DNA from 3 places in the Shewanella halotolerans genome. Region 1 is predicted to be linked to each of the others. Evidence: predicted binding sites of a transcription regulator. Region 1 holds the regulator's gene; each other region holds the start of a gene.
What was found. The regulator LexA, encoded in region 1, represses DNA repair genes until DNA is damaged. The targets are predictions, from matches to a motif close to TACTGTATNNNNATACAGTA.
Positions count from the first base shown of each region.

Region 2: the regulator LexA is predicted to act here: its motif matches at 6,529-6,548, upstream of recA (recombinase RecA).
Region 3: the regulator LexA is predicted to act here: its motif matches at 5,828-5,847, upstream of K0H81_RS10800 (YebG family protein).

Region 1 covers NZ_CP080417.1:134,577-144,724, forward strand. Annotated here, with positions in the region: gene coxB (cytochrome c oxidase subunit II) at 1-1,149, opposite strand, end outside; gene K0H81_RS00625 (cell division inhibitor SulA) at 1,548-2,057, opposite strand; gene lexA (transcriptional repressor LexA) at 2,054-2,671, opposite strand; gene yrfG (GMP/IMP nucleotidase) at 2,790-3,464, opposite strand; gene nudE (ADP compounds hydrolase NudE) at 3,562-4,107, shown strand; gene cysQ (3'(2'),5'-bisphosphate nucleotidase CysQ) at 4,161-4,973, shown strand; gene K0H81_RS00650 (GNAT family N-acetyltransferase) at 4,966-5,421, shown strand; gene K0H81_RS00655 (TetR/AcrR family transcriptional regulator) at 5,528-6,160, shown strand; gene K0H81_RS00660 (MFS transporter) at 6,151-8,013, shown strand; gene mnmH (tRNA 2-selenouridine(34) synthase MnmH) at 8,072-9,190, opposite strand; gene selD (selenide, water dikinase SelD) at 9,190-10,148, opposite strand, start outside.
Region 2 covers NZ_CP080417.1:3,204,985-3,215,132, forward strand. Annotated here, with positions in the region: gene K0H81_RS13930 (OadG family protein) at 1-77, opposite strand, end outside; tRNA gene K0H81_RS13935 (tRNA-Ser) at 605-696, opposite strand; tRNA gene K0H81_RS13940 (tRNA-Arg) at 705-781, opposite strand; tRNA gene K0H81_RS13945 (tRNA-Arg) at 836-912, opposite strand; tRNA gene K0H81_RS13950 (tRNA-Arg) at 938-1,014, opposite strand; tRNA gene K0H81_RS13955 (tRNA-Arg) at 1,052-1,128, opposite strand; tRNA gene K0H81_RS13960 (tRNA-Ser) at 1,150-1,241, opposite strand; gene csrA (carbon storage regulator CsrA) at 1,455-1,652, opposite strand; gene alaS (alanine--tRNA ligase) at 1,959-4,583, opposite strand; gene recX (recombination regulator RecX) at 4,828-5,280, opposite strand; gene recA (recombinase RecA) at 5,360-6,421, opposite strand; gene mutS (DNA mismatch repair protein MutS) at 6,752-9,319, shown strand; gene rpoS (RNA polymerase sigma factor RpoS) at 9,603-10,148, opposite strand, start outside.
Region 3 covers NZ_CP080417.1:2,524,680-2,534,827, reverse strand. Annotated here, with positions in the region: gene K0H81_RS10825 (class GN sortase) at 1-562, shown strand, start outside; gene K0H81_RS10820 (GGDEF domain-containing protein) at 629-1,648, opposite strand; gene K0H81_RS10815 (PqiB family protein) at 1,752-4,376, opposite strand; gene K0H81_RS10810 (paraquat-inducible protein A) at 4,363-4,995, opposite strand; gene K0H81_RS10805 (paraquat-inducible protein A) at 4,988-5,614, opposite strand; gene K0H81_RS10800 (YebG family protein) at 5,859-6,155, shown strand; gene K0H81_RS10795 (GAF domain-containing protein) at 6,173-6,631, shown strand; gene proQ (RNA chaperone ProQ) at 6,904-7,548, shown strand; gene prc (carboxy terminal-processing peptidase) at 7,580-9,625, shown strand; gene pepN (aminopeptidase N) at 9,698-10,148, shown strand, end outside.

The sequences.
Region 1 (10,148 bases):
TGCTCCTGTGTTAGCGCCGCTCGATGCGCCTGAGTTTGCCTGGTTGACATCGGCTGCCTGCACCGTATCGCCCGTGTCGTTACCCCAGGCATTACGCTCGAAGGTGACCACTGCGGCTATTTCTGTAGCGGTGAGCTGCTGGGCGAAGGCCTGCATCGCTGTGCCGGAGCGGCCATGTAGCACCACATCCAGGTGATCGGCGACAGGGCCCTTGATGATTGGGCTGCCTATGAGTGACGGGAAGACGCCAGGTAAACCGGCACCATTTGGCTGGTGGCAGGCGGCGCAGCGCGCCATATAGACCTGTTCGCCCTGAGTCATCAGCTCTTCTTTCGACAGGGTCTTCGACAAGGCTGCCTGCGCCTCGGCGGCGGCAGCGCTGGCCTGTGCCTCCTGCTCGACAATCCAGTTGTCGAAATCGGCTTCGGAAAGTACTTGCACCACGATTGGCATGAAGCCGTGATCCTTGCCGCAAAGTTCGGCGCACTGGCCACGGTAGATGCCTGGCTTGTCGATGCGGGTCCAGGCCTCGTTGATGAAGCCTGGGTTAGCGTCTTTCTTCACCGCGAAGGCCGGTACCCACCAGGAGTGGATCACATCCTCCGAGGTCATCAGGAAGCGGATCTTACGATTGACCGGCAGCACCAGTGGCTTGTCGACCTCCAGCAGATAGTGTTCGCCTTTGGTCTCCTTACCTTCTATCTGTTCTCTGGGGGTCGCCAGTAGGCTGTAGTAGCTGATGTCTTGGTCAAAATAGCTGTAGTGCCATTTCCATTGGGAACCTGTGATCTTGATGGTGAGATCGGCATTGCTGGGATCTTCCATGGCGATGAGGGTCTTGGTGGCCGGGATGGCCATGAGGATCAAGATGACAAAGGGAACGAGCGTCCAAGCGATCTCTACCTTAGTGCTCTCATGAAAGTTTGCCGCGACGGCACCCTTGGAGCGCCTATGGTTGATGATGGCGTAGATCATCACCCCAAAGACGACTAGGCCTATGGCACAGCAGATATAGAGAATCGTCATATGAAGGCTAAACACCTTATTGCTGATCTCTGTGACCCCTGATGTCATGTTCAGGGGCATATCTGCTGCGAGTATGGTGGGCGTAAATAGCAACGCCAGCAAACAACACAACACTTGCTTCACTAGACTTCTCCTCTGTCAATTGCGAAGGCAACTACAAAGAAGAGCCACACAGTATGTCTCGGCTCTATGCAAACTCTTCAGTTCCCAAAAAAGCAACGATGACTTCAAAGTGCGTCGGTGGTGAATCTCTTGTTCTGCTGGTGGTGACCACGCTTGCACTTACGGCTGAATATATCAGACCAATTTCAGCTTCCGTAGGCGAGGTAGTACAGGTTCATTTTCGCCGCTCAAGCCGACAACCAAATTGTGCGATATAACAAATAATCGTTGATATCTCTTACTAACTTAATGGCTGTTTAAATATTGATCAAGATCACTTTTATTTTATTTTTCTAAACAAAACAGACACAAAAACGCCCCTGGCGGGGCGTCTGTATGGAAAGGTAAAGCGCGGAATATCAATGCAGCGAACTGAACAGACTCAAGGTCTGGCCGCCGAGATCCTCTTGGGGAAAAGGGTTGGCAGGTAAGTGACCATTCGCATCTTCGATTACCACCCCCAGGGCGCGGGTATTCTTGGCAACTATCTGTAGGCGACGACTGTCACGGGCATCCAGGGTTTGTGCCCAGCAGATCACCGCACTGGATGTACCACTTGTGAGGGCTTTTTCCATCGCCCACAGGGTTTCGACCTCATCCTTGGTGTGTACCAAGAGGATGCGATCCATACGCACACCGCCGTCGGCCAGCATCTGCTTGTAGCCTATATTAGGTGGGCTGATTAACACCACCCATTGTCCCTGCTGACTGAGTCGAGCCAGTTCCGGGGTGAGGGCCTGCAGCTCCTGCTTGCCCTGGGTCGAACTTGCCGTAGTCGAGATAGTGTTGCCATCGCCGCGCTTTAGTGAGCTGTCGAGATCGACCCACAGTCCTGGATGGCGTGGCGCCATGCCCATTAGGTTGTTCATTGCCAGTCTCCATTTCGAATAACGCCGACGGCCAGGCCTTCGATGCTCAGGCTCTGGGTGGTGAGGTCCACCACGATAGGGGAATACTCTTCATTTTCGGCATGCAGATAGACGGTACTGCCACGTTTCTCGAAGCGTTTAACCGTTACATCATCTTCCACGCGGGCCACGACTATCTGGCCGTTTCTTGCCTGTTCGACCTTATGTACCGCCAGTAGGTCGCCCTCGAGAATACCTATATCTTTCATACTGTCACCCCTGACGCGCAGCAGAAAGTCGGCGCTGGGGCGGAACATGCTAGGGTCAACCTGATAGTGTTGTTCCACATGCTCTTGGGCCAGGATAGGCTCACCTGCGGCCACCTGACCTATGAGGGGCAGGCCGAGATCTTCAGGCTCTTCCTCTTGGGTCAGCTTGATGCCACGTGAGGTGCCGGGCATGATCTCGATGCAGCCTTTCTTGGCCAGGGCCTTGAGGTGTTCCTCGGCGGCGTTGGCGCTCTTAAAGCCTAATCGACGCGCAATCTCGGCACGGGTAGGCGGCATGCCCGTGTCGGCTATATTGCGTTTTATCAGATCTAAAATCTCGGCTTGTCTTGGGGTTAAGGGTCTCATGATTAATCCTGTCTTTCCATACAGTACCTGTCAGTATATACAGTATTTTATACAGTGCAAGTATTAACCAGATTTTCTCCCAATCCCATCAAGCGATTAGCGCCTAAAGTGTGATTGATTAGCCGAGATGCGTCTGTTCAAGTGAGAGCAGTAGATGATGGTAATCGTCGATGGCGGGGAAGTCGGCAAACTGCTTGTGAGGCTTCTGGCTGTCGGGATTCTTGATCCCCAGCTGGTAGCCAACGCCGGCCTGCTTGGCCGCCTGCAGTATGGGCTCGCTGTCGTCGATAAACAGGCAACGGCTGGGATCCAGGGAAAACTGACTAAACAGGTGACGCCAAAATTGTGGGTGTTCCTTGGGATAGCCGGTTGCGTGACTCGAGAGCATCTCATCGAGTCCGTTAGCCAGCTCTGTATGCTCGAGTTTCAGTGCCAGACTGTGTGGGTGGGCGTTGGTGACCAAGATGCGCCGCTTGCTGTGTCTGGCCAGTGCGGTGAGAAAGGGCATGCTGTCCTGACGCAGCTGGATCCGGTCGACCAGAGTGTGGTGCAAAGCCAGAATGTCCAGACCCAGCTCCTGTTGCCAATATTCCAGGCAATACCACTCCAGGGTGCCGAAGACCTTAGCATAGGCTGTCTCCACTAGTTGCTGAGCCTCGACCTTAGGGATCTGCCTTTGTTCACACAAGGCTTGAGGTACCAGACTGAGCCAGAAATGGTTGTCGAAATGCAGATCCAGCAGGGTGCCGTCCATATCCAGCAGTACGGTATCTATCTTATTCCAGGGAAACATAAATCGAGTAAAAAAATTCCTTGGTTTGAGTTGTGGATTAGGCCCATCATAGTAAGATTGAGTGGTTAAGCAAACGCCATTTTTATCAGGAAGTTTCATGCCGGACAAAAAGCCGCAGATCCTACATGCCGAAGTTGTTGCCCAGAGCCGTCTGTTTCAGATAGAGCAGGTGCATTTAAAATTTTCGAACCAGGTTGAGCGTCAGTATGAGCGCATGAAGGGCAACGCCCGCGGCGCCGTGATGGTTGTGCCTGTGCATGGCGAGGAGTTACTGCTGGGGCGCGAATATGCGGCGGGCACCCACAGCTATGAGCTGGGCTTTCCCAAGGGCCTGGTGGATCCCGGCGAGACTCATGCCGAGGCGGCCAACCGTGAACTCCAGGAAGAGATAGGTTTTGGCGCCCGTAAGCTGACCCATCTGATGGAGTTGAGCCTGGCGCCTGGCTACTTTGCCAGTAAGATGCAGATCTTCGTCGCCGAAGATCTGTATGAGAGTCGATTAGAGGGTGACGAACCTGAACCCATAGAGGTGGTACGCTGGCCATTGAGCCAGTGGTCTGAGCTGTTATTAGAAGATGATTTTTCCGAATCTCGAAGCGTTAGCGCCTTGTTTTTGGCACAGAAACATCTAAAACTAAAGTAGTTAATTCAAATTTTCATATTAGGCATTGCCAGATGTAGGCTGTTGGAGTTGTGATGAAGCCAGAAGAGTATGTTGAGCAGGCGATTTCGATTGCCATCGAGGCGGGAGAGGCCATTAAAGGGATCTACCTCGAGGGCAGTTTTGACAAAGAGGTGAAATCCGACAATACCCCGGTAACCTCAGCCGATATCGCGGCCCATAAGATCATCTCTTCCCAGCTAAGCAGCCTTACCCCTGAGATCCCCGTCCTCTCAGAAGAAGCGGCCGACATTCCCTTTTCCCAGCGCGCCGACTGGCAGCGTTACTGGTTGGTTGACCCTCTCGATGGCACGGGTGAGTTTATCGCCGGTAGCGGCGACTTCTCGGTGATCATCGCCCTGGTCGAGCACAACCGCCCCATCATGGGAATCGTCTATGTGCCCATGACGGGTGTGGTCTACTATGCCGTGGCAGGCCTGGGGGCCTATAAGCGTAGCAGCAAGGGCGAGGTGCGTATCGCCAGCAAACAGCTGACCAAAGACGATGAGCCCTGCCTTCGTCTGGCGGTGAGCCGTCGCCAGGATCCTCAATCTGTGTTGAAGCTCTTCAATCATCCTAAGCACTGTGAGCTCGTTGTGCTGGGCGGTGCGGCGTTAAAGAGCTGCCTGGTGGCAGAGGGCCGCGCCGACTGCTATGTGCGCATCGGCCCAACCGGCGAGTGGGATACAGGCGCGGCGCAGATCATCATCGAAGAGGCTGGCGGCCAGGTGATGGACCTCGAGCTGCAGCCGCTGAGCTACAACGAGCGCGAATCACTGGAGAACCCCAATTTCATCGTCGTGGGCTCGACTCACCTGCCATGGGATGAGCTGTTAACCGGTGAATAACCCAAGCATTATCAGTGTCGAGGCGGCTTGTAAGACTCAGCTGCCAGCGATCTATCGTCTCGAGCAGGGGCTCTTTGGCGACCATGCCTACCCGGATTTTTTCTTTCGTCAGAGCTTCGATTGCTGGCCGAGCGGGCTGCTTGTTGCCTGCGACGACACTGATCGCCTACTCGGCTACATCTTGCTGGCAAGGAGTGAACAGGCCGACTGCGCCTGGATCCTCTCTGTGGCCGTCGACGATGCCGCTCAGGGTCGGGGCATAGGCAGGCGCCTGATCACCGATGCCCTAAGTGCGCTGCCAGATAGCGTGACCCTGGTAAAACTCACGGTAGCGCCGGAGAATCCCGCTAGACACCTCTATGCCAAGCTGGGCTTTGTCGACCAGGGGCTGGAAACCGATTATTTCGGCCCGGGCGAAGACAGGATCCTCATGATACTCCAGCGATAAAATCCTACTTATTACTACCCGGTGAAAAATAATCTTATTGTGAACATTGTTTTTTATTTTGCTTGCTGGTAACTTGAGCACAAATTGACAGCGCGATGGAGCCGAGATGGCAAGACGCAAAGAACATACTCATGATGAGATCCGGGCGATGGCGACCACCGCGGTGCTGCGCCACCTGGAGGTCGAGCCGCTCGATAGTCTTAGCCTGCGCAAGGTAGCGGCGGCCATAGGTTATGTGCCCAGCACCCTGGTGAATCTCTTCGGTAGCTATCAGGGCTTATTGCTGGCGGTTGCCGAACTGACCCTGGACGAGCTGTATCGGCGCCTGGCCGCTAGCGCTCAAGCTGACCCGATTCAAAGCCAAGCGTCTGAGTCGAGTCAGCTTGAGGCGATGGCCGCGGCCTATCAGCAATTTGCCTTCGCGCAGCCAAGGGCGTTTCAGCTGATCTTCGAGCTTAAGGCGACGGAGGAGCAGGGGCTGAGCGAGCACCATGCCCAGCTAATCGCGCAGCTGTTTGGCCTGATTGAGGCTTGCCTGGCGCGTCTGCTGCCCGAGCTTTCAACTGAGCAACTGCTACTGGCGAGCCGCGCCCTGTGGGGCGGCGTCCATGGTCTGGTGAGTCTGTCGCTGGACGATAAGCTCTTTGCCCCCGGGATCAGTATTGAGCAGGCCATTAGTCATCATCTCGCGGTACAACTTAAAGGATTGGGTTATCACAAGGAGGCGTTATGTTGTTAACCAAGCGGTTTTTTCCCTATTTTGCGACCCAGTGTCTGGGCGCGCTCAACGATAATATCTACAAGAATGTGCTGCTCCTGATGGTGACCTACAGCCAGATAGAGAGCCTGCCCATCAGCGTCAACCTGTTTGTTAACCTCGCCGCCGGCGTGTTTATTCTGCCTTTCTTCCTGTTTTCTGCCCACGCGGGTGTGGTGGCCGATAACATGGACAAGGCCAAGTTGATCAGGCGCTTAAAGCAGCTCGAGCTGGTGATCATGTCCTGCGCCGCCATGGCGATCTTGACCCAGAGCTACATGATGATGTTGTTGCTGCTCTTCTTAACCGGTAGCCAGTCGGCCTATTTCGGGCCGGTAAAATACTCGCTTTTGCCTCAGGCATTGGCAGAAGATGAGCTGGTGACGGGCAATGCCTGGGTGGAGATGGGCACCTTCCTCTCTATCCTCACAGGTACCCTGAGCGCCGGTCTCTTGGTGGCCAGCGACAAGGGGGCGATCATTACGGCGGCGACCGTATTCGTGTTGGCGCTGGCGGGTTATCTGAGCAGCCGCGCGATTCCTGCCATGCCGCCGCAGGGAAATGTCACTAAGATACGTTTCGCACCTTTGTCTGGCACCTGGCGAAGCATCGCCAAGGTGAGGAAGACGCCGAGTATCTGGATGGCCATCTTGGCGATCAGCTGGTTCTGGTTCCTCGGGGCGACCTATTTGACCCAGTTCCCCAACTTTGCTAAGTTGCATCTGCACGCCGATGCAACCGTGGTTTCACTCCTGTTGGCGCTCTTCTCTATCGGTATTGCGGCGGGCTCCTTCCTGTGTGAGCGCTTCTCCTTCGGCCATGTGGAGCTCGGGCTGCTGCCCTTCGGCGTGGCTGGGCTAACTCTGTTTGGTGTGGATCTGCTGTGGTCGCTGCCCGAGTTGCCCGCACAAGTCGAGACCATCTATAGCTTTAGCAGTTTCATCGCCGAGTCACAGCACTATCGGGTGATGTTTGCCCTGTTTATGGTGGGGGTGAGCGGCGGCCTGTTTATCGTGCCCCTGTACGCCTTTATTCAGTCGCGCGCCGACAGGGGCGAGTGTGCTCAGGCGATCGCCGCGAACAATATCATGAATGCCCTGTTCATGGTGGTCTCGGCGGTCATGTCTATCTTGCTGCTAGAGGTGTTTGGCTGGCAGATCACAGAGCTCTTCCTGTTGCTGGCGCTGCTCAATGCCGTCGTCGCCCTTTATGTCTATAGCCAGGTGCCCGAGTTTACCCAGAGATTTGTCAGTTACCTGCTGAGCCATATCCTGTATCGCGTGACAGTTACCGGCCGTGACAAGCTGCCCAGCGAAGGTGCCGGCATCATAGTGTGCAACCATGTGAGCTATGTGGATGCCTTGATCATCATGGGCGCCTCGACCCGCCCGATCCGTTTCGTGATGGATAAATCTATCAGCGAGATGCCGCTGCTCAAGTATCTGTTTCGTCATGCGGGAGTGATCCCCATCTGTTCGCCGCGTCAGAGTGAGGCCACCTATAATCAGGCGTTCGAGTCTATCCATCAGGCGCTGGCCGATGGCGAGCTGGTGTGTATCTTTCCCGAGGGGCGTCTGACCCCTAACGGTGAGCTGGGCGAGTTCCGTCCCGGTATCGACAAGATCCTCGCCCGCGATCCTGTACCTGTGATCCCTATGGCCCTCAACGGCCTCTGGGGTTCCTATTTCAGCCACAAGGATGGCCATGCCCTAAGTACCAGGCCAAAGCGCTTCTGGTCTAAGATATCCGTGGATCTGGATGATGTGGTGTCGGGCACAGAGGCTAACCGCCATCTGCTGCGCGAGCGGGTCGAGGCCATGTTGCCCGCATCCTAGCCGCTTGCGGCCCTAGATTAGATAGCGAAAAGCCAGGCTGATGCCTGGCTTTTGTGTGCTAGCGAGTGGCGTATTCATCCAGCCACTGATGCATGGCCTGATGGTCGCCTTGGAAGATCACCCTGTCGGCCTTCTTGCCAATCTGATATTGATACATGGGGTCGTAATATTTGCTCAACAGCAGGGCGATCCATTCGAGGTGCGCCTGGGTATCGCCGCGCTGGGTCTGTACGGCTAACGCGTCTCTGATCATCTGCTGCAGCTCATCATGCTGCTTGCCACCCAAGCGTTTCTGGATGCCACTGATGCTGTTGGCCAGGTACTCGGCAAATGCTTCAAAGCCAGCTTCTTCGCCCAGACGCTCAACATAACCTCTATGCATCTTGTGGACATACTCGTCGAGAAGACGCGTCAGCCTTGCCTCCAGCGGTTCCTCCAGGATGACCACGCTGGCTGATTGCATTCCCATGTAGAAGGCTTTGGGCAGCGCCGAGCGTCCGATAAGGTAACTCTCATCTTCTAACAGCAGGATTTTCGCAGGGCTTTGTTGGTGTCTGAGCAGGGCAACGCCCAGACTGTTTTCGAAGTTGATCTGCGTCGGCTGCCCTTCATGATAGCGGCCGAAGCTGGATCCCCTGTGATGGGCCAGTCCTTCGAGATCCACTGCCTCCTGGCGCTGCAACAGAAAGTCTGTTTTGCCACTGCCTGTGATGCCGCTGAGGATCAGCATAGGTTTCACCGCTGGCGCCCTGTCTATGGTGTCGATAAGGTACTGGCGCATCGCCTTGTAGCCGCCCTGGATATAGGGGACGTCTCTGCCAGCCTCGGCAAGCCATTGCTGAGTCAGCTGAGAGCGTAGGCCACCGCGAAAGCAATAGAGGTAGGCGTCTGGATGGGCGTCGAGATAGGCGAGCCAGGCATCGACCCGCTGCCGTTTGACCTCGCCGCACACCAGTGAGTGGCCCAGGGCTATGGCGGCATCTTGGCCATGTTCCTTATAGCAGGTGCCCACTTGTTGCCGCTCATCGTCGCGCATCAGGGGATGGTTGCTGCTGGCGGGAAAGGCGCCCTTGGTGAACTCTATCGGCGCGCGCACATCCATGATGGGATGGCCACTGGCAAGGATACGGCCATATTCGCTAGCCGGAATGACGTTAGCCAATTGATGATTCCCCATTAGATCAGTTCCACCAGTGGCAGTCCTTTGGCTTGCGGTACCAAGTGGCCGATGCATTGGGTCGGCAGCCCCTCTTTTTCCAGTAGTGCCAGCAGTTCGGCCTCATGGCTGTTAGATACGGCGATAAGCAAACCACCGCTGGTTTGTGGGTCGCACAGCAGGGCCTTCTGCTCGTCGTTCACCTCTGGCAGATGTTCGCCGTAGCTGTCGTAGTTTCTATGGGTGCCGCCGGGGATACAGCCGAGCCTGAGGTAATCCATCGCCTTTGGCAGCATGGGCAGGGCATCTAGGTCTATCTTGGCCGCCAGCGTGGCGCCCTGGCACATCTCGATCAGGTGGCCAGCTAGGCCAAAGCCGGTGACATCCGTCATGGCGGTAACCCCGGAGATCTTGGCGATTGCCGCGCCAATCTTGTTGAGCTGGCACATGGCACGCGGCGCGATATCGATATCCTCGTCCGCCAGCTTCTTCTGTTTCTGCGCCGTGGTTAGTATGCCGATACCCAGCGGCTTGGTCAGGAACAGCCTGTCGCCCGCCTTGGCGGTGTCGTTCTGCTTGAGTTCGTCTAAAGGGATCTGTCCGGTCACGGCGAGGCCGAAGATAGGCTCGGGCGCATCGATACTGTGGCCACCTGCCAACATGATGCCGGCATCCTTACAGGCCTGGCGTCCGCCATCGACCACCTGCTGGGCAATCTCGGCGGGTAAGACGTTGACCGGCCAGCCCAAAATAGCGATGGCCATCATGGGAGTGCCGCCCATGGCATAGATATCGCTGATGGCATTGGTGGCGGCGATGCGGCCGAAGGTAAAGGGATCATCCACGATCGGCATGAAAAAGTCTGTGGTGCTGATGATGCCTGTCTCATCGTTGAGTCGGTAAACGGCGGCATCGTCACGGGTCTGATTGCCTACCAGGATGTTGGGATCGTCAAAGCTGGGTAGCTGAGAGGCGAGTA
Region 2 (10,148 bases), 1.6 Mb from region 1:
AGGAAGGTAAACACCAACCCCATTCCCAGCACCATGATCATCAGTGCTTCCATTATCTGTTGAGCCATTGAATCCATACTATCCTCTCAGGTTAATCGAGCACATCAGACTTACGGTCTAGCCGTAGGACATGCTATTTATTCAGGTAATACGCATTAAAATCGACAGGTGACATGACAGGTGTCGTCGATTGAGGCGCAAAAAGATCGCCTTTAGCCAGGAAACCTTAACCAATCTATAACAAAAAGGCGAGCGCCTTGTAAATTGGTCTTACCAAATTACGACTAATTGATAAGGGGCTTTCGGTAATTTCACAATAAATGGCGACTATTTTTGACGATCACATAAAAAATTAGCCATCAAATCTAGGATTAGATTAAAAACCCCTAACCTGCTTGAAAATTGAATTCACGAAAACGAACGAGATCTGATGGGAGATGCAAGATTATGCACTCTGCCTAGCAATTGGTAGGGCAATATTGAAACATGAGCGGGATTGGCATAGGTATGAGCCAGATGGCGATAGACTTTGAGCTTTGAACTTCTAACGGCATGGGGAAACAGGCATAAAAAAACCCGCAACCTAAGTTGCGGGTTTTAATAATGGCGGAGAAGGAGGGATTCGAACCCTCGATGGGAGATAAAGCCCATACTCCCTTAGCAGGGGAGCGCCTTCGGCCACTCGGCCACCTCTCCGTCTAAAATGGTACGCGTGAGAGGATTCGAACCTCTGACCGCCTGGTTCGTAGCCAGGTACTCTATCCAGCTGAGCTACACGCGCAAAATTCTAGGCTTTCAAACAAAACGACGGCCAAAAACCGTCGATTTTTAAATGTGGTACGCGTGAGAGGATTCGAACCTCTGACCGCCTGGTTCGTAGCCAGGTACTCTATCCAGCTGAGCTACACGCGCACAGAATTTTAGGTAAGTTAGGAGATGGTACGCGTGAGAGGATTCGAACCTCTGACCGCCTGGTTCGTAGCCAGGTACTCTATCCAGCTGAGCTACACGCGCATCTTATATCTATAACCTACTTTTACTGAAAAACAAATGGTACGCGTGAGAGGATTCGAACCTCTGACCGCCTGGTTCGTAGCCAGGTACTCTATCCAGCTGAGCTACACGCGCCCTGTTTTGTCAGTTAAGAAATGGCGGAGAAGGAGGGATTCGAACCCTCGATGGGAGATAAAGCCCATACTCCCTTAGCAGGGGAGCGCCTTCGGCCACTCGGCCACCTCTCCGTTTTCTTGGCGCACATATTACTGTTTGAAGAAAATAAGTCAAACCATTTCTCCTAAACAAATTCTGTTTGAGCTGTTTTTAAGCAGTTATCCCTATTTCCCCTAAGCGCCTGTATGCTATGTCGCCGTTATGGTTAAAAAGCTGTCAGCCAAAAACAAAAAAGCCAGCAAACTTGCTGACTCTTATAGTGTAACGCCGGTTAAATCTATCGCTTAAAAATTGCCGCCTTCAGAAGAGCTACCTGACTTTTCAGACTGAATACGCTGATAAATCTCTTCACGATGAACTGAAACTTCTTTTGGTGCATTGACACCAATACGAACTTGATTACCCTTTACGCCTAAAACGGTGACAGTAACTTCATCACCAATCATCAGTGTTTCACCAACACGACGAGTCAATATCAGCATTTTTTGCTCCTTTAGTTCCTAATTCTGCTTATACGGCATTATTCCGTTATGACCTTATTATACGGTCAGCTTAGTACAAATTAATAGTGTTCTGATAAAAAACACCCTTTTATTGCATGTTAATTCGTTTAAATGTGCCGCACATCGCTGATTTATCGGGATCAGGCATGACAGATAACCAAGATAGTAATGGCAGTCAGTTAAACCAGCATTAAATTTAACACTTTAAACTGTACCTCAGCTTAAGCTTCAATCAATATGGCACAAAAAAAGCGCTCATGGAGCGCTTTTTTCTATTGAAGCAACTTAGGCTAAACGTTCTGACAACCAAGGGATAACAGAATCCAGTGCGCCCGCTAACTTCTCGGGCTCGCTGCCACCGGCCTGGGCCATGTCTGGGCGTCCACCGCCCTTACCACCCACCTGAGCAGCCACCATAGCCACTAGCTCACCGGCCTTGACCTTACCAGTCAGGTCTTTGGTGACGCCGGCAATCAGGTTCACCTTGGCATCTCCGGCGATGCCAAGCACAACTATGCCAGATTGCAGCTTCTGCTTAAGCTCATCCTGCAGGCCACGCAGTGCACCGGCCTCAACACCTTCCAGCAGCTTAACCAGTACCTTAACGCCAGCAAGCTCCTGAGCCTCCCCGGCCAAATCGGCGCTGGTCGCGGCCGCTAGCTTATCTTTAAGCTGAGATAGCTCTTTCTCGAGTTGCTTAGTCTTATCCAGCTGGGCTTTGAGCTTAGCCACTACCGAGGCGCTGTCGCCCTTAAGTAACGCGGCGGCTTGTTCAAGCTGCGCCTGCTGCTCACCCACATAGGCGATTGCAGCCGCCCCTGTGACCGCCTCGATACGACGGATACCGGCTGCGATACCGCCTTCAGAGGTGATCTTAAACAGACCGATATCGCCAGTGCGACCCACATGAGTACCACCACACAGCTCGATAGAGAAATCACCCATGGTCACCACACGAACCTGAGAGTCATATTTCTCACCAAACAAGGCCATGGCGCCTTTCTCTTTCGCCTGGTCGATATCCATCACCTCGGCCTTCAGCTCGTGGTTGCGACGGATCTGAGTGTTAACCAGATCTTCGACCTGCTTGAGCTCTTCACGCTTAACTGCCTCGAAGTGAGAGAAGTCGAAACGCAGACGCTCAGGCTCAACCAGAGAGCCCTTCTGGCTCACGTGAGTGCCCAGCACCTGACGCAGCGCGGCGTGCAGCAAGTGAGTCACAGAGTGGTTCAACTCGGTGCGATGTCTGAGCTTCTTGTCTACTGCAGCGTTAAGGGTTTGACCCATAGCGATACTGCCGGCCTTAACCAGACCTATATGACCCATTGCCTGACCATATTTTTGCGTGTCCTTCACCTCGAACTCGACACCTTCTGCGCTCAGCTGGCCCTTGTCACCACACTGGCCACCAGATTCGCCATAGAATGGCGTGCTATCGAGCACCACCACACCTTGGTCGCCTTCGGCTAGCGCGTCGACCGCCTGACCATCGACATAGAGGCCGATGACCTTGGCTTCGCCATTAAGATCGCTATAACCGCAGAACTCGGTCTCGGCATCGATCTTCAGGCTGTCGTTGTAATCCGTATCGAACTGACCCGCCGCCTGGGCGCGACTGCGCTGCTCGGCCATGGCCGCTTCGAAGCCAGCTTCATTGACCGTGATGTCACGCTCGCGGCAGACGTCAGCCGTCAAATCAACCGGGAAACCATAGGTGTCGTACAGCTTAAAGGCGGTCTCGCCATCAAGCTCCTTACCCTCTAGCTGGCTCAGGGCATTGTCGAGAATACCAAGACCACGTTCGAGCGTACGCGCAAACTGCTCCTCTTCCGCCTTAAGCGCCTTTTCGACGATTGCCTGGGTCGCCACTAATTCTTTAGCCGCATCGCCCATCACTTCGATCAGTGTAGGGACCAGCTTGTAGAAGAAGGCCTCGGTAGCACCTAGCTTGTTACCATGACGCACGGCGCGGCGGATGATGCGGCGCAATACGTAACCACGGCCCTCGTTTGATGGCATCACGCCATCGGCCACTAAGAAGGCGCAAGAACGGATATGGTCGGCCACAACACGTAGCGACTTGTTCTCCAGATCGGTCACGCCGAGGATCTCGGCGGTCTTCTTGATCAGTGACTGGAAGATATCGATCTCATAGTTTGAGTGGACGCCCTGCATGATGGCAGCGATACGCTCGATGCCCATGCCGGTATCGACAGAAGGCTTAGGCAGCGGATCCATGGTGCCGTCGGCTTGACGGTTGTATTGCATGAATACTATGTTCCAGATCTCGATAAAGCGGTCACCATCTTCTTCCGGTGTGCCGGGACGGCCGCCCCAGATGTGTTCGCCGTGATCGTAGAAGATCTCGGTACAAGGGCCGCAAGGACCGGTGTCGCCCATCTGCCAGAAGTTATCAGAGGCGTATGCCGCTCCCTTGTTATCGCCGATGCGGATGATGTTCTCGGCCGCGACGCCAATCTCTTTGTTCCAGATCTCGAAGGCTTCATCGTCTGTCTCATAGACGGTGACACAAAGGCGCTCTTTTGGCAGCTTGAGTTCTTCGGTCAGGAAGGTCCAGGCGAAGCGAATCGCATCTTGCTTGAAATAATCACCGAAGCTGAAGTTACCCAGCATCTCGAAGAAAGTGTGATGACGTGCGGTGTAACCGACATTATCCAGGTCGTTGTGCTTACCACCGGCGCGCACGCAGCGCTGTGCCGTGGTGGCGCGGCTGTAGTCGCGCTTGTCTTCCCCAAGGAAAACATCTTTAAATTGATTCATCCCTGCGTTGGTAAATAGCAAGGTGGGATCATTGCCAGGTACCAGTGAACTGCTGTCCACAACCTGGTGACCGTTTCTGCGGAAAAACTCCAAGAAAGCACTTCTCAGCGCTGCAGTGGTTTGATACATGAAATCATCCTGAATTTGATTATTTTAGCGATGAAAGCAAAAGGCTCACCGACGATGCTCAGTTAGCCCAGCATTATAAGCAGTCTATAGATGAACAACCAGTGCTTTAGCCGAGGATCCCCAAAGAAAGCGTAAAAAGCCTGAGTTTCAATTGGGTCTTATAGAGGCTGAGTACTAATGGAGATAAAACGAGATCAGGATAGTGAACTAGAGCCCAGTATTGGTCCTGGTAAGGATGAGGATATTAGTCGAAGTCTGGGTCGACCTCTAAGGCATAGGCAACCTGATCGAAGCCAAAGCCTTGGGAGAGAAGATAACGCACTCGTTTGGCGCGCTCTTTCTGATCTTGGATGGGGCCGCTAGTGGCATATTTCTTAGCAGCCTTCTGTCTCGCCAGTTCGAACCAGTCGCAGTCGCTCTGATTGAGGCTAGACTCGATAATCTCTTTGGTCAGCCCCTTCTGGGACATAGATTGGCGTATCTTGTTCTGACCATGGCCTTTAGCGATATGAGAGCGCAGCAAGAGCCCGGCAAACCTGGCATCATCGAGATATCCTTGGCTTTCACATTGACCAAGAACAGCCTCTATCTCGCCATCCAGAAAGCCTTTCTGAGTCAGCTTACTCTTTATCTGATAGCGGGAATAATCGCGGCGGGCCAGCAGGCTCACCGCGACTTGCATCGCCGACATAGTCATTGAGAAACCATAGTCATAACAAAATCATTGTCATTACAAAGCCAGAGTCTTAAGGCAAGGCTTAGTTGACTCAGCGAGCTTAAAATACTTCACCGGTTTCCAGGTCGACGTTCTCATCGCCTGTGGCCGACTGAGCCACCGCTTGACCACCGCCAAGCAACATGGCACGTAGTGCCTGGTCGATTTCGGCGCCAATCTCTGGGTTCTCTATCAGGTATTTACCGGCATTGGCACGGCCCTGGCCAATCTTGTCACCCTTGTAGCTGTACCAGGCGCCTGACTTTTCAATCAGCTTGTGCATCACACCAAGGTCTACCAACTCACCGGTACGGTTAATACCTTCACCATAAAGGATCTGGAACTCTGCCTGTTTGAATGGCGCGGCAATCTTGTTCTTCACCACCTTAACGCGAGTCTCGTTACCAATGACCTCTTCACGATCCTTGATGGCGCCGGTGCGGCGAATATCCAGACGAACAGAGGCGTAGAACTTAAGTGCGTTACCACCGGTAGTGGTCTCAGGGTTACCGAACATCACGCCTATCTTCATACGGATCTGGTTGATGAAGATCAGCAAGGTGTTTGATTGCTTGAGGTTACCCGCTAGCTTACGCATCGCCTGGCTCATCATACGCGCAGCAAGGCCCATGTGAGAATCACCGATCTCACCCTCAATTTCCGCCTTAGGCGTAAGGGCGGCAACCGAGTCGACGATGATCACGTCGACGGCACCAGAGCGAGTCAGGGCGTCACAGATCTCAAGCGCCTGTTCACCTGTATCAGGCTGAGAACACAGCAGGTTATCGATATCCACACCGAGTTTTTGTGCATAGATAGGATCCAGTGCGTGCTCGGCGTCGATGAAGGCACAAACCTTACCTTCACGCTGGGCAGCGGCAATCACTTCCAGTGTCAGGGTGGTTTTACCCGAAGATTCAGGACCATAGATCTCAACGATACGACCCAGTGGCAGACCGCCTGCACCCAATGCAATGTCAAGCGACAGAGAACCCGTTGAGATAGTCTCAACATCCATAGAGCGGTTTTCACCTAACTTCATGATAGAGCCTTTACCAAACTGCTTCTCAATCTGGCCAAGGACCGCGCTCAGGGCTTTCTCTTTATTCGCATCAATCTTCATTCTGCTTTCCTCTCAATCACAGACGCTGCGCTGTGGGGTATCCGTTAAGTTAAAGCCCGCAGACCGTTTCCGCATCGCTTTAGGCTGTCTCAATATGCAACCTAGTATACTGTACAATCATACAGTATCAAGTACTGTATGCGATTATTTTTATCCGGCCTTAACCAAAGCCGGTCAAATTTTCCCGAGCGCATTAGCACTAAATTTATCCAAACAGACAGGATAAATGCGCAACCGCCATCAATTTATTGTTAGTATTGTGGCCATTCATTCTGTGCTGGCCGCAGGGCTATGACAGACATTTTTGTAGCAGGATACCTTGGTTAATTCATGAACGCCGTCGATACTCAACATCTTGAAAAGCACACCCCCATGATGCGTCAATATCTGACGCTGAAAGCCGAAACACCCGATATGTTGCTTTTTTATCGTATGGGAGATTTTTACGAGCTCTTCTACGACGATGCTAAGCGGGCCTCAGAACTGCTGGGGATCTCCCTCACGGCGCGTGGCAAGAGTGGCGGCGATCCTATCCCCATGGCAGGCATCCCCTACCATGCGGTGGAAGGCTACCTGGCAAAGCTGGTGCAGCTCAGGGTATCTGTGGCGATCTGCGAGCAGATAGGCGATCCCGCCACCACCAAGGGGCCGGTAGAACGTAAGATTGTTCGCATCGTCACCCCGGGAACTCTTACAGATGAGGCCCTGCTGCAGGAGCGGCAGGACAACCTGCTGGCCGCCGTCTATCACGGCAAGGTGGGTTTTGGTTATGCGACCCTGGATGTCTCATCCGGACGCTTCGTGGTCACCGAACTGGCCAGCAAAGAGGCGCTGGAAGCCGAGCTGCAACGCACCAATCCAGCGGAGCTGCTCTACAGCGAAGATTTCAGCGAGCCGGCTTTGATCGCCTCACTGTCGGGTAAGCGTCGCCGCCCCGAATGGGAGTTCGACTACGACACCAGCTACAAGCTACTGCTGGAACAGTTCGGCACCAAAGATCTCTATGGCTTTGGCCTGGGAGAAGTCAGGCTATCGCTACAGGCGGCTGGCTGTCTTATCCAGTATGTGAAAGATACCCAGCGGACCGCCCTGCCCCATATCAACGCCATCACCCGCTTCAATCAGTGCGACAGCATAGTACTGGACGCGGCCACCCGTAAGAATCTGGAGCTGACCCGTAACCTGCAAGGCGGTAGCGACAACACCCTGGCCTCGGTACTGGATAACACGGCGACCCCCATGGGCAGCCGTATGTTGCAGCGCTGGATCCATGAGCCGCTGCGCAACCATAACATCATCCGCGCCCGTCATGATGCCATTGACGAGCTGCTGGACAACGGCTATCACGAGAACCTGCATGAACAGCTAAAAGCCCTGGGCGACATAGAACGTATCACGGCGCGTCTGGCCATTCGTAGTGCCCGCCCGCGTGACTTTGCCCGTCTGCGTCAGGCACTAGCCCTGCTGCCCGAGATACAGCAGCAGCTGGCTGACTGCAACAGCCTGCACCTCAAGGCGCTCTCGAGTCACCTGGGAGACTTCCCCGAGGAGCATGCCTTGCTCAGCCGCGCCATCGTCGACAATCCGCCTATGCTGATCCGCGACGGCGGCGTGATCAAAGAGGGCTATCACAGCGAGCTAGATGAATGGCGCAAACTCAGCCAGGGAGCGACCGACTACCTCGCCGAGCTGGAAGCCCGGGAGAAGGCTGCCACCGGCGCCTCGACTCTGAAGGTGGGCTACAACCGGGTGCACGGCTACTACATAGAGGTGAGTCGCCGCGAGTCGGATCTGGTGCCTATGAGCTACCAGCGCAGACAAACCTTAAAAAATACCGAGCGTTATATCGTCGCCGAGCTTAAAGAGCATGAGGAGAAGGTACTCTCCAGTCAGGGCAAGGCGCTGGCGTTAGAGAAACAGCTATGGGAAGAACTGTTCGATCTATTAATGCCCCGCCTGCACGAGCTACAGGCCTTCGCCCGCGCCGCCGCCGAGCTTGATGTGATCACCAACTTTGCCGAGCGCGCCGAGCAGCTGGACTATCACAGGCCAGAACTCACGGCCCAAAGTGGCATAAATATCGAGGCGGGAAGACACCCAGTGGTCGAGCGCGTCAGTCAGACGCCATTTATCGCCAACCCTGTCAGCCTCAACCCGGCGAGGCGCATGCTGATCGTCACCGGTCCTAACATGGGCGGTAAGTCGACCTATATGCGCCAGGTGGCTCTGATCACCCTTATGGCCCATATAGGTAGCTTCGTACCGGCCCAGAAGGCCGCCATAGGCCCTGTGGATCGTATCTTTACCCGTATCGGCGCCGCGGACGATCTCGCCTCCGGCCGCTCGACCTTCATGGTGGAGATGACGGAAACCGCCAACATACTACACAACGCGACGCCCGAGAGCCTTGTATTGATGGATGAGATTGGCCGCGGCACCTCGACCTATGATGGCTTATCCCTGGCCTGGTCCGCCGCCGAGCATCTGGCGCAGAACTTAAAGTCTATGACCCTGTTTGCCACCCACTATTTTGAGCTAACCCAGCTGCCGGAACAGATGGAAAATGTGGCCAACGTGCACCTCGATGCCATAGAGCATGACGACACCATCGCCTTCATGCATGCGGTGCAGGAGGGGGCGGCGAGTAAGAGTTACGGCCTTCAAGTCGCGGCGCTGGCTGGTGTTCCGGCCAAGGTAGTTCAGGCCGCCAAGCACAAGCTGCATCATCTTGAGAGCCGGGATAGAGAGGAGGGGCTCCCTGAACTGAGACAGGCCCAGCTGAGTCTGGCCATGCCGGAGACCTCACAGGCGCTGGACAGGTTAGATACCATAGATCCCGACAGCCTGACGCCGAGACAGGCGCTGGATCTTCTCTATGAGCTCAAGCAGCTACGCTAAGCTTTCGAGCACCTATAAGCTAAGCTATTTGAGCACTTAAAAGTAGCTAGAGCTAAAGCGAGTTACAAAATCTAGACAGCAAAAAAGCGCACCATTTTGGATGCGCTTTTTTTAATTCTGGGGTCGGCCCTTCAAGACACAGGTTTACACCTTAAGGCGCTTTCCGCGAGTTTCTCCATAAGACGCTAGCATTGCTTATCCACCTTTCAGTCTCTACCGACCGCTCACAAAGGCGATAACAAGAAAGCCACGGCAAACCTTTAGCCTACACCCCGATACACTTTTACACTCTGAAGATAGCTTCTACCGATAATCCTTGAGCACTGAGCAGATCTCGAAGCCGCTTCAGGGCTTCCACCTGAATTTGGCGTACTCTCTCTCTAGTCAGGCCTATCTCTTTACCGACATTTTCCAGGGTCGATGGCTCATAACCAAGCAGACCGAAACGACGGGCAAGTACTTCTCTCTGCTTACTGTTCAGCTCGTCGAGCCAGCGCACAACAGACTTAGACATATCGTCGTCTTGCACCTTGTAATCCGGACCCACACAATCGTCATCGGCTAATACGTCAAGCAGTGCCTTATCGTTGTCACCACCCAGTGGGGTATCGACCGAGGTGATACGCTCGTTAAGCTTGAGCATCTTACTAACATCGCTGCTTGGCAGGTCTAACTGCTCGGCGATCTCTTCTGCGGTTGGCTCATGATCTAGCTTGTGCGCGAGTTCCCTGGCGGTACGAAGGTAAACATTCAGCTCCTTCACCACATGAATAGGCAGGCGAATGGTACGGGTTTGGTTCATGATGGCACGTTCTATGGTCTGGCGGAT
Region 3 (10,148 bases), 2.3 Mb from region 1:
GCGGCGTCGCGGCGCGCCGCTTTATGTGCTGGCGGGCGCCTCCGGGCGCAATTTGGCCTTCGGACCCGCCGCCATCCTGGCGGATAATCAAATCAATCATTGGGGCAACACGGTTATCGCCGGTCACAGGGACACTCATTTCGCCAGACTCGAGGGGATCTATCCGGGTCAGGTGATCGCCCTGCAGGATGCCTCGGCAGAGACCATAAGTTATCGGGTGCTGGGGACTAAGGTGGTGGATGAGCAAGACACCGCGCTGCTTGCCCAAGAAGATGCGCTGCGTCTGACCTTAGTCACCTGTTATCCCTTCGACAGCCTGGGCGGCCAGAGTCGTCAGCGCTTCGTGGTGATCGCCGAGCCCATGCGTAGTGAGGGTGCGGGAGAAAAGGCGGGAGAGAAGACAGGGGATAAGGCGGGAGAGCAGGCGCTGGCAACGCGTCTGCCCGCATCGCCGGATACGCCGACTATCTCGGAGGAAACTGAGCTATCTAATGTGCCTCAGTCGCCCCAGCGATATCTGTCCCCTCAGTTACGTCAGCAATCGGGGCAACTCCAATCCTAGCGACTAGCGTTCACAGATTAGCCTTTAGCGCTCACAGATTAGGGATCAGTGCTCATCGAATAGGGATCAGAGCGGCATCACCCGATTTCGCCCCAGGCGTTTGGCGTCATAGAGAAAGCTATCTGTGCGCTCGATGAGCGACTCGAAGGTGTCTTTCGCCTGCCATTCGCTCACCCCAAACGAGGCGCTGACCTTATCGATTGTCTGATCTTTGCGTCTGTCCTTGAGGGAGATCTTCTCAAGCGTTCGACGCATGGCGTCGGCCAGATGGCGCGCCTTGCGTTGATGGCTGTTTGGCACGATTAAGGCAAACTCTTCGCCGCCATAGCGGTAGAGCTTGACCCCGTCGCGGCAAGACTCGTTGAGGCGCTTAGCTACCGCCTTTAACACATTGTCGCCTAGATGGTGGCCATAGGTGTCGTTAAAACTCTTGAAGTGATCCACATCGGCCAAGATGAGGCAGGTGCCTTCGGGGGACTGAGCCAGCAGGCCCTTGAGATCTTGGTCGAAGGCGCGGCGGTTGAGGGCACCTGTGAGCGCGTCATGATAGACGTCTTGCTCTGAGCGTTTCAGCGCTTCTCTAAGCGCGGCGATCTCTTCCTGAGCCTTGTCGAGACGACCGGTAAAATATTCGGTACTCTGACGAATATCGTCTGACTCCTTCACCAGATCCCGCACCAGCCCCAACACCTTCTCCAGGCTCAGACCCTCCTCCTCGATGCGATTGAGGCGATTGAAGTTACTGTCCACCCGCTGCTGAAAGACGGTGGCGTCCTGGTTGGTATCCTTGATCGATTGCGACAGCTCTATGGTCATGGCCTCCAGGTTTTGGCGCATGTTGAGTACGTTGACCTCGCTGGGATCGGCAATATGTTCGCGATAGAGTAGCTCGGCTGTGACCGGCGGACAGGTGTTGTACTCATTGACAATCCTGTCCATCTTAGTGATGAGTTCTGGATTTTGCTGACCTACGTAGGCGTACCAGAGTGCATAGTTGGTGGGGGTCGTCGGGATCTGATGCTTTAACATCAAGGGGACGGCTCTCTTGAGATTGATTGCGGCTTCGCGCAGCAAATCTTTGCTCATATCGACTCCTGGGTAAGCTGGTCTGGACGGCGGCTCGCAAATCTGGTGGCTACTAATAGCATAGCCACCAAAGTGACGCCTTGTCTCTCAATAATAGAGAGGCCTAGTTAGGACTTTGTTGATTTGGCGCCCATTTTAGCCAAGTGGGATCCAGTTTGCTCTGCAGGCTAAAGACCTGATGCTGGCCGATACGGTTATTGGCTGTGGTGGGGGATTGGGTCGCTACGCCTATACCGCCGGCGATAATGGTCTCAAGGGAGCCGGTTTCTATCTGCGCGCCGGAGAAGAGGCCGAGATCTACCTTGATGCCGGAGAGATCCCAGAACTGACTGCTTTGGTTGACCAGGTGGCTATAGCCCTTGGCAATCTGCGCCGTCATCTCTACCTGAGTGCCCGTAGCCGAGAGTTGCACCTGTTTGACTTCGCCAATCTTAATGCCGCGGAAGATGATAGGTGTGCCTATCTTGACCGAGCCCAAATTGTCATCCATCAGGGTGAAGGTGAGGGCATCTTGACTGAGCAGGGTGGGCGATTCGACGCTGCCCATAAAGTCATGCACTTGATTGCCACTCTGGCCTGGTAGCACAGACACATAGGGGCCAGTGATCAGAGTTTCGGCGGCGGTGACACCGGAAAGCGAGATGTTGGCATCGACGATAAAATACTGGGCATCGTCTGCCAGGAAAGGCGCGGCGTAGTCGCCATAGAGGTAGGCATCCACGCTGACGCTGTGTAAGTCCTGTGACAGCTTGACCCGCTCGACTTCACCTATCTGATGGCCCTGATAGCGGATAGGTGCGTGACTGCTCAGGCGGGTACTTGCATCGAACTCTATGCTAATGGGGGTTGCCTTGGCGCGGGCCAAGGTCTCTGAGCCATAGAGGTGGCTCTGATTGCCGATATCATCTTGTTCCAGCAGCCCAAGGGAGACGCTACCCTTTAATGCGCCTTCCAGCGGCGCCACGTCAACCTTAACGCCATTGAGGCTGGCATCGACGCTTAGCGCGCTGTTACGCCAGAAGATGGTGCTTGGCTTAACCAGAGAGGCGAACTGCTTGTCGATACCCAGCTCGATGGCAAAGTCTTCGCTGCTGGCGCGCCAGTTGACTCCCTGCACCTCACCGATCAGCATCTTCTTGTAGTAGATGGGGGAGTGGGCGGCGAGACCTGCACCATCTGGGCTACTCAGCACTATCTTGAGACGATTCTGCTTGGCGAGATAGCTCTCGGCCTGCTTAGCGTTGGCAAATAGCGGTAGCGATTGGCTAGGGTTAGCGGTCTTCTTGCTGCGGCCCTGTACCAGGCTGATGGCGCCCTTGGTAAGTGTGGTCAGATCCCTTGTGTTTACGCTCACGCCGTCCAGTGAGGCATCGATGGCCAGGGCCGATTCGGCAACGAAGTAGCTCCCCTGATGGATAAGCTTGGCAAACTCGGGCCAGATCTGGATGCGGTAGGCGAGACCCGAATAGTCAGGTTTGAACTCGACACTATCTACCTGACCTATGGGCAGCTGTTTATAGCGCACCTCGGCGCCGGCGCTGATCCCCGGGTTCTCCTCGGCGTTTAGGCTGAGCATGAGTGGCGATTGCGAGTGTTGCGGTGCCTTGGCCAGCAGTGGATAGCTGGTCTGGTGTTCGCCGCTGCCCGGTAGGAAGGCCACCACATTGCCGGTCACCAAACGGCTGGCATGCTTGATGCCGCTGAGGGAAAGATCCGCGCCTTCGAGCCAGAATTGGCTGTCTGTGCCTAACAGATCGGCATATTGGGTGGCGATGCTGGCATCGAAGCGCACACCCGACTCGGTTAGATGAGTCTGGGTGATCTGGCCGATACTGATGCCGCGATAGACGATGTCGGCGCCCGTGCTCAGGCTATCGGCATCGTCGGCCGTGAGGCTAAAGGTGATGCCACCGAGGGCATGTTCCTTATCTTCGAAGATGGTGAAAGTCTGATTGACGCTAGCCTGTTCGCTGCTGCCCTGGGATGAGAAGCTGACGCCGCCGGCGAGTATGGCCGACAGGCTCTCTGTCTTGACCTTGATGCCTGAAAGCGAGGCGTCCAGCGCTAGGCCCGAGACGTTCCAGAAGCGTGAGTCTTGCTTCACCAGATGGGCATATTTTTTCTCTATATAGGCATTGAAGAGGATGCTGTCGTCGTTCACCAGGCGGTAGCTGACTATTTTGCCAACAGGGATCTGACGGTAAAACACCTGGGAGCCGACATCTAAGGAGCCGAGCGATGCGCTGGTGAGTTCTATCATCAAGCCGTCTGAGCCCGGCGCCACAGGCGGGGCCTGATCTTCGGCGGTAAATTCGTTTTTGTAATCCCCTTCGCCAGGTTGAATGGCGATATAATTGCCCGAGAAGAGGGCATCTAGCCCCTCGACGCCGGTGATCGAGGCCTTTGGGGTCACCAACCAAAACTTGGTCTCATCGCGCAGGAAAGGTGTCGAGCGGTAATCCATCAGCAGATCTACGTAAACGCCCTGTAGCTGGTCGTCAATACTGATATCAACAACCTTACCCACGGTGAGGCCCTGATACCTGACCAGTGTCTTACCCACATCTATTCCCGTGGCGCTGGGGAAATGAATGCGCACCTCGACGCCGGATTCGCGAATACTCTTGATACCCAGCCAGGCCCCCAGCGCCAAGGCGATCAGGGGAAGTAGCCAGATGGGAGAGAAGAGTTTTTTCTTAACGACTTTTGGTGTTTCAATTTGTGTCATCTTTCGATTCCAATCGGTCCCAGAGTAAACGCGTGTCTAATACTTTTGCGGCCAGTTGTGTCAGCAGGATCACCAAGGCAAAGGCGGTGGCTGCCGGCGCCGGTTTAGCATCCCAAATCTGTCCCATGTTAATGAGCGCCGCGGTAATGGAGATCACAAACAGATCCAGCATGGACCAGCGGCCTATCCATTCGATGATATGAAAGCCGGCCATGAGTGTCCTTTTTGAGATCGGCAGGCGATAGCTGATCGCTGTAAGATAGAGCGCCAGACCAAAAATCTTCAACATGGGTACTAAGATACTGGCGGTAAACAGAATAATGGCAATAGGTAATAGGTCTAGATGCACCAAATGGTTGATGCCGCTGAAGATGGTGTCCTGGCGTACCTGCCCCTGACTGGTCATGATGGTGATGGGGTAGAGGTTGGCCGGAAACAGCAAGATGGCGGCGGTGATCAGCAGCGCCCAGCTTTTCTGTACGCTGGTGCGATCCCGGCTCTGCACCGCCTGTCCGCAGCGCGGGCAGTTACCCTGTTCCAGATGGCAGAGGAACTTGCAGGTGGGGCAGTTGGTTAGCCCCAATGATTCGCCCTGGGGAGGCCTGCTGAGCTTACTCATCCAGCACACTCCACATATGTTCTATGTCATATTCCCGCTGCATGAAGATCACCATGATAAACAGCATAGTGAAACAGAAGGTGCCGATACCGAAATAGAGGTCGGTGTAATCGGAGAGCTGAAATACCGAGACGAAGATGCTGATCATATAGATCTCCAGCATGGAGAGCTGGGCCAATAAGCTGTGCTGTTTCAGTAGCTTCTTATAGATGTTGCGAAAGAAGGGCACCTTGAGTCGGTATTTGACAATAAGTACCTGGGTCAGAATTGATAGAATAAGCAGGCCGGGGGCAATCACCGCTGCAACTAATACGGCGATGCCTACCACCCAATAGCCTTGGGAGGCAACGGCCATGGCACCACCGGCTATGGTAGTGGTGCGAATACTGCCCAGAAAGTGCATCTCCAGCACTGGGAAAAAGTTAGCGGGAAAATAGAGCACCAGCGCCGTGATACACAGGGCCAACATGCCGTTGATGGAGCAGTAAGGAGTATCATAGAGGTTAGTGTGGCAGCGAGGGCAGAGGGCCCGCACACCCGTTGGCAAAGCGCGTTTTCTCACGACCAGATCGCAAGCACGGCAGAGAACGATACTCTTATCTAACACCTCTGTTTTCATATCTGTTCTGGGGCGCTTCCTGTCATCTAAGGTCATAGCAAGAGTGCAAATTTCTTGATATAGACCAGTAATCTATTGCCTATAAGATATTACTATAGTCAATCTATTGAAATACCTAATAAGGCGGCTCCCAAATCCGGAGCCAATAGTGCAGCAGATTCTAACAGATAAAGTTTGAGACTTGCATAAGAAGTTGTATTTATGAGATTCTACAACTGTATATAAAAACAGTGTGAGGGCGGATATGGCAGTTATAACGAAATTTGTCGTAGTCAGAGAAGGGGTGGAGAAGATGACATTCACATCTAAGAAGGAGGCGGATGCCTACGATAAGATGCTCGATATCGCGGATAATCTTCTTCCTTTTATCGAGCAAGTTGATTTAGGCTTAGATGAAAATGCATTGGAACAACTCTGTTTCTACATGGCAGAACATAAAGATCAGCTCATGGGACTCTTAAAAGGTGGCGCAGTGACAAAGGCTGCACCGGCTAAGAAACCTGCGAAAAAAGCAGAATCAAAAGCTGAAACGAAAACATAAATTGTTAGGAAATTTGTATGAGTACACCTTGTTATACGACGCTTACCCGTCAAGTTGAAGCCCTGTTTAGCGGCGAAGACAATCTCGTTACCGCGATGGCGAACTTCTCGGCGCTGCTTAACGAGCATCTGGATGATATTAACTGGGTCGGCTTCTATATGCTGCAAGGTGAACAACTGGTTCTGGGCCCCTTCCAGGGGAAAGTGGCCTGTACCCGTATTCCTATGGGTAAAGGGGTTTGCGGCACCGCGGCCCAGAGTAACATCACCCAACGCATCGCAGATGTCCATGCCTTCGACGGCCACATCGCCTGTGATGCCGCCAGTAACTCGGAAATTGTCATCCCGCTGCGCCGCGACGGTCAGGTGATCGGCGTGCTCGATATCGATAGCCCTTCATTCTCTCGTTTCGACGAGGCGGATCAATTGGGGCTAGAGTCCTGCGTAAAAAGTCTGGAAAAGGCTTTATTTGCTTAAACTACAACCAATTTTGCACAATTGATGGTCGCTTTCGTCTGGCGCGCCCTTATAATAGGCCGCTTGATGAATTCAAAAACACGCCGTGACATTTTTCATTAGTTGAAATGAATACATGGCGTTTATTGACTGTAATTGATAAGGTATGTTGGATTGTGTGGTCGCCGCCCTGAGGCAAATAAGCGACCCGATGTCTAACCAATATGAACGACACGCCAGTGCCGACGTTAACCCGGCGAGGTGGTAGTCCCTTTTAAACTGTGGAAGTAATGATGGAATCAACAGAAAAGTTGACCGACACCAACGCAATTCTTGCGTATTTATATGAAACATTTCCTTTATGCTTTATCGCTGAAGGTGAAACTAAGCCTCTAAAAATAGGATTGTTTCAAGACTTGGCTGAAAGGTTAGCTGATGATTCTAAAGTCAGTAAAACGCAATTAAGAATCGCCTTACGCCGTTACACCAGTAGCTGGCGTTACCTGAAAGGGGTTAAGGCTGGGGCACAGCGTGTCGATCTCGACGGCAACGAGTGTGGCGAGCTGGAGCAAGAGCATATCGACCATGCACAGGCTACACTGAAGGAGAGCCAAGAGAAGGCTAAGGCAAAGCGTGCGGCGAAAGCGGCAGCAGAGAAGACAGATAAGTCTGGTCCTAAGCCAGAGAAGAAAGCCTTCAAGAAGCCACTGCCTAAGCGTAGTAACAAACCAGCGCCAAAAGCGGCCAAGCCACAGGTTGAGGCAAAGGATTTAACCCCGGCAACACTGACTGAGTTGAAACCAAATCAACGTGTGAGTGTCAAACTAGGTAAATCGCCTGTTGCAGGTGTTGTCCTGGACATCAAGAAAGAAGATGTTCAAGTACAGTTAGATTCAGGATTAACGGTAAAAGTCCCGGTAGAGCATATCCTGTTATAACTGTTCATCGTTTAAAAGGAGTAACTTGTTGATGCGAAAACTCACTCTGGCAGCATCCATTGCCAGCATCTTTGTAGGATTCTCGGCATGGGCACTGACGCCCAGTATTCCATCTAGCGAGTTGCCCTCTCTAACGCAAGAGCCGCAACATAAAGTAGCGAGTAAGCGAGTGACGGGCCTGTTCACTCGCGCCCATTATCATAGATTCGATCTGGACGACGCCTTCTCTGAGCAGGTGTTCGACCGCTATCTTAAGCAGCTTGATTATCGCCGTAATGTCTTGCTTCAGAGTGATATCGACAGTTTCAAGCCTTATGCGACTCAATTCGACGACATGTTGAAAAGCGGCGATCTCACTGCCGCCTACAAGATGTTTGATCTGATACAGCAGCGTCGCTACGACCGTTTTGCCTACGCCTTATCCTTGCTCGACAAGGAGATGGACTTTAACGTCCCCGGCGATAGCTATCAATACGACAGAGAAGATGCCGCCTGGCCAAAAGATGAGGCCGAACTCAATGAGCTGTGGCGTCAACGGGTCAAGTACGATGCCCTTAACCTTAAGCTGACCGGCAAGAACTGGGATGAAATTGTTAAGGTGCTCGAGAAGCGCTACAACAATGCCATTAAGCGTTTGAGTCAGACCAAGAGTGAAGATGTCTTCCAAGGTGTGATGAATGCCTTCTCTCGCAGCGTCGAGCCGCACACCAGCTACCTGTCACCGCGCAACGCCGAGCGTTTCCAGATGGAGATGAACTTGAGCCTGGAGGGCATAGGTGCCGTGTTGCAGATGGATGATGACTACACAGTGATCAAGAGCCTGGTTGCTGGCGGCCCTGCGGCCAACAGCGAAAAGCTTGCGCCGGAAGATCGCATCGTGGGCGTCGGTCAGGAAGGTAAAGAGATCGTCGATGTGATCGGATGGCGACTGGATGATGTGGTCGAGCTGATCAAGGGGCCTAAGGGCAGTAAGGTCGTGCTGCAGATCCTGCCTAAGAAGGGCGGCTCTTCTGCCAAGCCAATCGATGTGACCATAGTGCGTGACAAGATCCGTCTGGAGGATCGCGCCGCGACTTCTGAGGTGATCGAGCCGGAAACCGGTGATTACGCCGGCCGTAAGGTTGGGGTGATTAAGATTCCTGGTTTCTACATGAACCTGTCTCAAGATGTCACCAAAGAGCTGGTTAAGCTAAAAGACGCCAAGGTTGAAGGTGTGGTTATCGACCTTAGGGGTAATGGTGGCGGCGCATTAACCGAAGCGACACTGCTTACCGGCCTGTTTATCGAGCAAGGCCCAGTGGTACAGATCCGCGATGCTAACGGTAAGGTGTCGCAAAACCGCGATAACGACGGCCGTGTGACCTATTCTGGACCGCTCACCGTGATGGTGGATCGTTACAGTGCCTCGGCATCTGAGATCTTCGCCGCCGCACTGCAAGACTACGATCGCGCGCTTATCGTAGGTGAGTCGACCTTTGGTAAGGGCACAGTGCAGCAGCATAAGAGCCTGGGCCGTATCTATGATATGTACGATAAGCCTATCGGCCATGTGCAGTACACCATCGCCAAGTTCTACCGCATCAACGGTGGCAGCACCCAGCTTAAGGGCGTGACGCCGGATATTCCATTCCCGAGTGCACTAGAGCCCGGCGAATACGGCGAAGCCGAGGAAGCCAACGCACTGCCTTGGGATAAGGTGCCCGTGGCTCAGTACGGTACGCTTGGGGATATCACTCCAGAGCTAGTGACCAATCTGGACTCGCGTCACCAGCAACGTATCAAGAAAGACGTTGAATTTGGTTATATCGATCAAGATATTGCCGAGTTTAAGAAGAGCCACAAAGAAACCAGCGTCTCTTTGGTTGAGAAAGAGCGCATAGCCGAGCGTGAAACCAACGATGAGAAGCAACTTGCACGTCTCAACGAGCGGCGCGCCGTGGATGGGCTCGAAGCGCTTAAGTCTTTGGATGACGCCGAAGATGATGTGAAGGCGCCGGATGCATTTCTCGACGAGACTGTCTATATCACACTGGATCTAGTGGATATGGAAAGAGTGGCTAAAAACCAGGCGAAATAATATTGAGCCAAATTTTTTAAAAACGCGCTATTGGCGCGTTTTTTTATAATCTTTTCAGATGAGGGAATCTTAATGGCACAGGTTAAGGCCAAATATTTAAAAGACTATCGCGCACCAGATTTCACTATTACTCAGGTGGACCTCTCCTTTGTGCTCGATGGTGCCAATACTCAGGTGACTGCGGTCAGCCAGGTGAAGCGTCTAAACGATGCTGCACACACCCTTGAGCTGGACGGTGAAGGCTTAAGCGTTAGCCAGCTGTTGGTCGATGGTAAGCGTCATGATTATCGCGTCACCGAGGGGCAGCTGTGTATTGAAACAGACTTAGCGGACTTTGAACTCACCATAGTGACCAAGCTGGATCCCGAGGCCAACCTGGCGCTGGAAGGCCTATACATGTCAGATGGCGCCTACTGCACTCAGTGTGAGGCAGAAGGTTTTAGACGCATCACCTATTTCCTCGATCGCCCCGATGTGCTGGCGATTTACAAGGTGCGCATCGAAGCCGACAAGGCGGCGTTTC